2 regions of the Rahnella sp. P4_A8 genome follow, and region 1 is predicted to be linked to the other one. Evidence: riboswitches for the same ligand, from Rfam matches in the RefSeq annotation. Region 1 holds a riboswitch; the other holds the start of a gene.

Region 1 (4,417 bases):
AGGCTCGGTGTTATCTCCGGCATCCAGCGCGGCTTTCCATTGCATGGCATACAAATCCGATATCTGCACATTGTGCCCGGCGGCCTGCAAATGACTGACCGCAAAATCTTTCAGCGAGCCGTTCAGTGATTGTGATTCAGGGTGGGCATAGACGATCAATACATTCATGACGAATTCTCCGCTAAGTGGTAAACGCAGAGTAGGTTGTTGTCAGGTATAGTTGAAATGAATTGATCATATAGCAGGTATAGCGATGAGTAATTTCGGCCGTTTGGATCTCAATTTGTTGCTGACGCTGGATGTCCTGCTCGCCGAGCAAAACGTCACGCGTACGGCGCAACGCCGTAATCTTTCACAACCTTCAGTCAGCGTTCAGCTCGCGAAGTTGCGGGAATTTTTTGATGACCCTTTGCTGCTGCCGGGACCACGGGGGATGCGGCCGACCGCGCGTGCTGATGAATTACGTGAGCCGCTGCGACGGGCACTGGCCGCGCTGGAGCAGGCCGTGTCTGCGGGTGAAGTGTTTGACCCCTCGACGGCAAAGAATACCTGGAATCTGGGGGCGGCAGATTATGGCGAATCGACCATTGTGCTGCCCGCGTTACGGGCATTACGTAGAGCCGCACCTTCTGCACGGCTGGCTATTTTTGAAACGTCACCTGCGCGGATTATCCGCAAAATGGAGCAGGGTACGCTGGATCTCGCATTCCATACCGGCGAGGCGGTGATGAATGGCCTGCACAGCCGATTATTGTTTGCTGAACGTTATGTTTTGGTGAGCAGAAAAAGACATCCGCAGGTTAAAGGCGAGATATCGCGTTCAGCGTTTTGCGCACTGGAACATGTGATCGTTTCACCTGATGGTGGGGGTTTCTATGGCAATACCGACATCGCGCTGGCGGCCACTGGATTATCGCGCCGCGTCGTCATGTCAGTGCCGCATTTCCTGTTTGTCGTTCAGGTGCTGATGACCACTGATCTGGTGGCGATGTTGCCGGAACGTCTGGTACGTGGAAATCCTGCTTTGCAGGTTACTACACCGCCACTGGATGTTTCGGGGTTCGAGATGTACATGGTCTGGCACGAGCGCGCTCATCGTGATCCTGCACATCAGTGGCTGCGTGAGTTTATCGCTGATTCAGTCTGAAAAAAGGCAGCCTTACGACTGCCTGTGTCTGACGGTGCGGAAAACCGGAACTTATTCGTTGAACAGCTTGGTATCATTCGCCAGGCTATCTACCACAACTTTTAAATCGTTGGCGGTAACTTTCTGTTTATCATTAGAAACTTGTTTACCGAATCCTTTACGCACGACTTTGATCACCGGTTTGCCAGTACTGGCGTCGATCAGCTCACCTTCGAAATACACTTCAGTGTCACGCGTGCGGTGGCCTGTCGCGGTTTGAGTTCCGGCAATAACCAGCGCGACCGGGACGACTTCATAGAACTGCAAACCTTCTGCCGACGTGTTCACACCGGTGATCGCACCTTTGAAAATCAATGTGCGCGGCCCTGCGTGATCTGTCAGTGGCAGGCGCTCTGCCAGTGCAGGTTTCATGCGGCTGTTGGCGTAATCCAGCACCCCCTGCAAGGTGGTTTTGTCGATCTGCGCCGTAGGCTGCGGTTCCGGGTAGAATTTAATCGGTTCGTATTTGATGTAAGAATAATTTTCTTTCTTAAACGAAGGATCGATCCAGCGCAGAACCGGATTTCCCCCAGCCGTTTTCACTTCCTTAAGGCCGGAATAATCGCCTAAAAAACCTGAGTATTTTTCCGTCTTGGTAATGTGGCTGGTACAACCGGCCAGGAACAGTGCGCCAGTCACTGCGGCGATCTGCATCAGTTTTATTGTTTTCATTCGTACCCTCGAAATATTTTAAGGAAGACCAAGTATGTATAGCACCGCTGCGGAATTTAACCTCTTAACGACAAAGAAAAATTGATATTCATCAGGATCGCGAAAATACGGTTCTGTGAGGTAATCATTTCTTCCTTAATTATTTTTTTGATGAATGAAACAAATAGTATTCACCTTTTGGACTGTCCCCCGTAGAGATGATGTTCCAGCCTTTTGACAGATAAAAAGCGACTGATTTTTTACTCTTTACTAAACATTTCAACGACCCCTGACGGGTAAACGTTTCTTCCGCAGCCTGAAGCAATGCTGAACCTGCGCCGGTTCCCTGATATTGCGGATCAACAAACAGGTTATGCAGGAAATTTTCCTGAGTGAAAATTGAGGCGAATCCCAGTAAATGTCCGTCACGTTCTGCCACCAGAATCGTCTCGCCGATCACTGCGCGGTCAAAATCTTCCAGCTGAAAATCGTCTTCCAGCCATGTCCAGGTATGCTTGCGTGAGGCCAGATACAACGTGCGTAAAAACGGACGGTCTGCTTCTTCATAAGGACGGACAATAAGTGATGAGGACAAGTAAAACTCCTGAGGAAATTTTTCATCAACGTGTGTTGTTCATGTCTGTTTCCTGATACTGCCAGTGAAGCGGAGTGAGTTCAATTACGTTGGCTGATCGGTTTTTTTAACGCATTTCCTGATTGATCTTCTGACCTCCGCCGCCAATAATGTTCCCTTGACTCGGGGTGCCCGCTGCAAAGCAGGGCTGAGATTTTACCCGTATTACCTGATCTGGATTATGCCAGCGTAGGGAAGTCAGGTATCTCTCCTGATACCGCCTTCCTGAGTGCCGGTGGGGAGATTTATGAATACCCGACCTACCTTCTTGCCCGGCGCCTTAGCCGCCACTTCTCTCAAACAACTCCGCCTTTCAGCGCCGCTGGTTCATTGCCTGACCAACGACGTGGTGCAATCTTTTACCGCCAATGTCCTGCTGGCGCTGGGTGCATCTCCGGCGATGGTGGTTGATCCCGCCGAAGCGGCGCAATTTGGCGCCATTGCCGATGCCTTATTGGTGAACGTCGGCACGCTGACACATCCCCATGCCGATGCGATGCGGGCGGCTATTCACGCAGCCACTCAGGCCGGAAAGCCCTGGGTGCTGGATCCGGTTGCTGTCGGCGGTCTGAGCTGGCGTACAGAATTCTGTCGTGAAATCATCACACTTAAACCTGCCGCAATCCGCGGTAATGCCTCGGAAATCCTGGCTCTCAGCGGCCTCAGTGCGTCCGGGCGCGGCGTGGACAGCGGTGATGATTCCCTTTCTGCCTTACCTGCCGCACAGCAACTGGCGCGGGAGACCGGTGCGGTAGTGGCCGTGACGGGTGAAACCGATTACGTCACCGACGGGATGCGCAGTTGGGCGGTGGCTGGCGGACATCCGATGATGACCCGCGTGGTGGGTACCGGATGCGCATTATCTGCGGTGGTGGCGGCCTTTGTGGCTTTGCCGGGTGATCGCCTGGATAACGTGGCCGCCGCCTGCCGGGTGATGTCCTGTGCCGGCGAGCGCGCCTGTGCGGTCGTGAAGGGGCCGGGCAGTTTCACGCCTGAATACCTCGATAATCTGTATTTAATGGGCGAGGAATGGCTGAATGGCGAGGAAATACAATGAAACGTATTAATGCACTGACGATTGCAGGCACAGATCCGAGTGGCGGGGCGGGGATCCAGGCGGATTTGAAAACCTTCTCGGCGCTGGGTGCGTACGGCACCAGTGTGATCACCGCGCTGGTGGCGCAGAACACCCGTGGTGTGCAGTCGGTCTATAACATTGAGCCCGGTTTCGTTTCAGCGCAGCTCGATTCCGTACTGAGCGATGTGCGGATCGACAGTGCGAAAATCGGCATGCTGGCGAACAGTCAGATTGTGGAGGCGGTTGCGGAGCGACTCAGACATTATCAGCCGCCGTTTGTGGTGCTGGATACCGTGATGCTGGCGAAAAGTGGCGATCCGTTACTGCTGCCGGAGGCCGTGGATGCCGTGCGTCGTTTGCTGATCCCGCAGGCTTCCATTATTACGCCAAATCTGCCCGAAGCGGCGGCGTTACTGGAATGTGCGGTGGCGGCGAATGAAACCGAAATGCGTGAGCAGGGAGAAGCCTTACTGGCGATGGGATGTGGTGCCGTGCTGATGAAAGGGGGACATCTGAGTGATGAGGAAAGCCCTGACTGGTTGTTTGTGACCGGTTCCCGCGAGCGGTTTACTGCGCCGCGTGTGAATACCCGACATACTCATGGCACCGGTTGCACGCTGTCGGCCGCGCTGGCCGCGTTACGTCCGCGTCATCACAACTGGGCCGATACGGTACGCGAAGCCAAAGCCTATTTACAGCAGGCGCTGATGCAGGCCGACTCACTGGAAGTCGGCCACGGTATCGGGCCTGTGCATCATTTCCACCGCTGGTGGTAACCGCGGATTATGCCTGGTGCTGGGTTTCGCTCAGCGCCTGTTCAACCTGATGAAATTTCGTCAGCGCCTGTTGCAAATGAACGGCATCAAAC
Region 2 (4,417 bases), on a different contig from region 1:
GATCCGCATGTTCCCGCGCCAGTGCAAAGAGCTGGGGCATCGACGCGTTACCTATCGCTGCCAGCAACACACCGACAGTGATCAGCACCAGATAATCGCGGCTGAAGGCAAAGACCAGACTGTTGCCGATCGCCATCAGGCAGCAGAACATCAGCAATTTCCGCCGGTCGCCTTTGTTATCGGAACGGTTAGCCAGCAGAAAGCTGATCGCGATCCCCGCGATGGCGTTAACGGTATAAAAGAAGCCGACCCACAGCGGACGGACCTTCACTTCGTTGGTCAGAAACAGACTCAGCGTCGGCGCCTGTAATGCACCCGCCACGCCGCACAGCAAGGAGACCACCAGAAAGGTGACATAAATACGATTAAAACGAGGTTTTGACATGACGTCGTCCCTGAGAAATGAATGCAGATAAAGCAAGACAGACAGTGTAGCGAAGTTTCAGTCGGTTCTGGAAAATGAGCATAAAAAAACCAGTGAGTTTCCTCACTGGCTGGTGACAATACACCATTACTCAGAAAATCGAATTTAGTCAGACCTGAAGTCACAGTCGCCGGCGGTATTGCTCGTCGTCCATCGTTTCCATATCCCACTGCGTGAGACGGGACAGAATATCCAGACGGTACTGCACCGGAACCCAGGACAGCCAGTCTGCATGATTTTTAGAGGCGTTTTTTTTGATGGCTTCAAAATAACGCTGATAGAAACGGGCGTTCAGACTGCGTTTCATGATGATCTCCGGTTGTTCACAACAGGCTTTCGTTGAGAAACAGTATCGGCGTAATATGAGGAAAGATAAATTGATGAAGATCGGCCACGGAGTTCCTCTTTTATGTCCTCATCCCGTTTGCAACAACAGTTCATCCGCTTATGGCAAAGCTGTCACGGTGAAGAAACTGAAACGACATTACAGGCACTGTCAGAAGTCCTGAACTGTTCACGCAGACACATGCGCTCGTTGCTCAGCACCATGCAGGGACAGGGCTGGCTGACGTGGGATGCAGAGGCCGGACGCGGCAAACGATCCACGCTGAAATTTCTTTATACCGGGCTGGCACTCCAGCAACAGCGCGCTGAAGAGCTGCTGGAACAGGACAGCATTGATCAGCTGGTACAACTGGTCGGCGACAAAACCCTGGTGCGCCAGATGCTGCTGTCCCAGCTCGGTCGCAGTTTCCGTCAGGGCAAACATATTCTGCGCGTACTGTATTATCGCCCGCTGATGAATCTGCTGCCCGGCACCATGTTGCGCCGTTCAGAAACCCACATTGCCAGACAAATCTTTAGCGGCCTGACACGCATAAATGAGGAAAATGGGGAAGCGGAAGGCGATTTAGCCCATCACTGGCAGGAAGTTTCGCCGCTGCACTGGCGGTTTTATCTGCGCCCCGCCATTCATTTTCATCATGGTCGCGAACTCGAGATGGCAGATATTATCGCCACGTTTATTCGCCTGAAAACGCATCCGCTGTTCAGCAACCTGAAATCAGTCACGACGCCCACGGCGAATGTCATAGATATCCACCTGAATGAACCCGACCGCTGGCTGCCGTGGTTGTTTGGCAATATCCACGCGATGATCCTGCCGCAGGAATGGCAGTCACTGCCTGATTTTGCCCGCCATCCGGTCGGCACCGGCCCTTACGCCGTGGTGCGTAATCTGAAAACACAGCTGCGCATCCGCGCCTTTGACGATTATTTTGGCTTCCGGGCACTGATCGACGAGGTGAATATCTGGGTATTACCGGAACTGAGTGAAGAGCTGGTGCATTCCGGCGTACAGCTTCAGGCCGATGAATCAGGCAAAAGCGAGCTGGAAAGTCGCCTTGAAGAAGGCTGCTATTTCCTGTTATTTGACCAGCGTTCGCCGGTCGGACAATCTGAAGAAACACGCCAGTGGTTGTGCGATTTACTCAATCCCATCGCCTTACTGAATAATGCCGAACCGATTTACCAGCGCTACTGGTCTCCGGCGTATGGCCTGCTGCCGCGATGGCATCACAAAGCGCCCCGGCCACGTCCGCCCAAACCGCAAAACCTGACGCAGGTAACGCTGACATTTTACGGCGAGCATTCCGAACATCAGGCGATCTGCAACGCCCTGCGCCCGTTGCTGGCGGAAGAAGGTATCGAACTGATTATTCAGATAGTGGATTACGCAGTCTGGCACCGCGGCGATGCCAAAAGTGATCTGTGGCTCGGCAGTGCCAACTTCACCCTGCCGCTGGAGTTTTCACTGTTCGCGCATTTCTACGAATTGCCGCTGGCAAAGCATTGCTTTAGCGAAGAGATGAACGACGATGCCGCCCTGTGGCACGCCGGGAATTTATCGATGGCGAAATGGAGCCAGAAACAGACGGTCAGCCATCAGATCCATCCCCTGTTCCATCACTGGCTGGTGCTACAGGGGCAACGCAGTATGCGCGGTGTGCGTATGAACACCCTCGGCTGGTTCGACTTTAAATCCGCCTGGTTTGCCCCACCGGACAGTTAATCGGACTATCGCATCGCGCCGTTAATCACTAGAATGACATCCGTTCTCAACGGGGTGCCCGACTTGTTAAATCTGCGATGTAAACGCCGTGAGCAAGTTTGGCTGAGATTTGAAACCCGTCGAACCTGATCCGGTTAATCCCGGCGGAGGGATTTGAGACTGCGCGATGCTTACTCAAAATCCTTTGCCCTTTCATTTTTTTGGAGCGCAAAGTTGAAAAAATTACTGTCCTGCCTGCTGTTACTTTCTGCACCTGCATTTGCGGCAAAACCTGTTTTGACGGTTTATACCTACGATTCTTTCTCTGCTGACTGGGGCCCCGGTCCCGCCATTAAAAAAGCCTTTGAAGCCCAATGCGGCTGCGAACTGAAATACGTGGCGCTGGAAGATGGCGTGTCTTTGCTCAACCGTCTGCGGATGGAAGGTAAAAACAGCAAAGCCGACATCGTGCTGGGGCTGGATAACAACCTGTTGCAGGCCGCTGAACAAACCGGTTTATTCGCCAAAGCACCGAAAATCAACGCCAGACTGACGGTGCCAGGCGGCTGGAATGACAGCACTTTCGTGCCTTACGATTACGGTTATTTCGCCTTCGTCTACGACAAAAATAAACTGAAGAATCCGCCAAAAAGCCTCGATGAGCTGATCAACAGCGACCAGAAATGGAAAGTGATTTATGAGGATCCACGCACCAGTACACCGGGTCTGGGCCTGATGCTGTGGATGCAAAAAGTCTACGGCGATAAAGCGCCGCAAGCGTGGGAAAAACTGGCGAAGAAAACTGTCACCGTCACTAAAGGCTGGAGCGAGGCTTACGGTTTATTCCTCAAAGGTGAAAGCGACCTGGTGCTGAGCTACACCACCTCTCCGGCATACCATATTGTCGAAGAGAAGAAAGATAACTACGCCGCAGCCGATTTTACCGAAGGGCATTACATGCAGGTCGAAGTGGCGGGCCAGCTGGCAAACAGCAAGCAACCGAAACTTGCTGAACAGTTCATGAAGTTCGTCACCACGGAAGATTTCCAGAAAGTGATCCCGACCGGCAACTGGATGTATCCGGTGGTGAATACCCCGCTGCCTGACGCTTTTAAACAACTGACGATTCCGGCCAAATCTCTGCAATACAGCGCACAGGATGTCGCTACTCATCGTTCACAATGGATCCAGGCATGGCAGAACGCCGTCAGCCATTGATCCCTCGCTGGCTGTTGCCGGGCGTCATCGCGTCACTGGCTATGTTGCTGGTGGCAGTACTGGCCTTAGGCTCTCTGTGGCGTCATGCGCCACAGATAAGCGGCGCATCGCTCTGGCACGATCCTTATCTCTGGCATGTGATCCGCTTTACTTTCTGGCAGGCGCTGCTTTCAGCGCTTTGCTCGGTGCTGCCCGCAATTTTGCTGGCACGCACCTTGTTCCGCCGCCGTTTCCCCGGCCGTCAGCTGTTATTACGTTTATGTGCGATGACGCTGGTCTTGCCGGTTTTGGTGGCGGTGTTTGGCATTCTCAGTGTCTACGGAAGACAGGGCTGGCTGGCGCAAATTTGCGGCTGGCTGGGCATGGATTACCGTTTCTCGCCTTACGGTTTACAGGGCATTTTGCTGGCGCACGTGTTTTTCAATCTGCCGCTGGCAGCGCGGCTCTTAGTGCAGGCACTGGAAAATATCGCCGTTGAGCAGCGCCAGCTCGCCGCACAACTCGGCATGAATATCTGGCAGCAATTCCGCTTTGTGGAATGGCCTGCCATTCGCCGGCAGATATTCCCCGCCGCCGCCTTAATCTTTATGCTGTGTTTCGCCAGCTTCGCCACGGTGCTTTCACTGGGTGGCGGTCCGCAGGCAACGACCATTGAACTCGCCATTTATCAGGCGCTAAGTTACGACTACGATTTAAGCCGCGCCGCCACGCTGGCCCTGATCCAG

The links. Region 1 has a riboswitch for thiamine pyrophosphate ahead of thiM (hydroxyethylthiazole kinase). Riboswitches for the same ligand answer to the same signal wherever they lie in the genome.
Region 2: another riboswitch for thiamine pyrophosphate. It lies ahead of thiB (thiamine ABC transporter substrate binding subunit); the one in region 1 lies ahead of thiM (hydroxyethylthiazole kinase).

Annotation. Positions count from the first base shown of each region.
Region 1 is NZ_JBFUHK010000003.1:14,688-19,104, reverse strand. Features, by position in the region: gene AC1DUO_RS02485 (NAD(P)H-dependent oxidoreductase) at 1-168, opposite strand, end outside; gene AC1DUO_RS02480 (LysR family transcriptional regulator) at 254-1,147, shown strand; gene AC1DUO_RS02475 (DUF3313 domain-containing protein) at 1,199-1,858, opposite strand; gene AC1DUO_RS02470 (GNAT family N-acetyltransferase) at 1,998-2,432, opposite strand; TPP riboswitch at 2,586-2,684, shown strand; gene thiM (hydroxyethylthiazole kinase) at 2,719-3,528, shown strand; gene thiD (bifunctional hydroxymethylpyrimidine kinase/phosphomethylpyrimidine kinase) at 3,525-4,325, shown strand; gene AC1DUO_RS02455 (hypothetical protein) at 4,333-4,417, opposite strand, start outside.
Region 2 is NZ_JBFUHK010000012.1:42,957-47,373, forward strand. Features, by position in the region: gene AC1DUO_RS09105 (MFS transporter) at 1-385, opposite strand, end outside; gene sgrT (glucose uptake inhibitor SgrT) at 546-731, opposite strand; gene sgrR (HTH-type transcriptional regulator SgrR) at 834-2,495, shown strand; TPP riboswitch at 2,536-2,665, shown strand; gene thiB (thiamine ABC transporter substrate binding subunit) at 2,709-3,692, shown strand; gene thiP (thiamine/thiamine pyrophosphate ABC transporter permease ThiP) at 3,668-4,417, shown strand, end outside.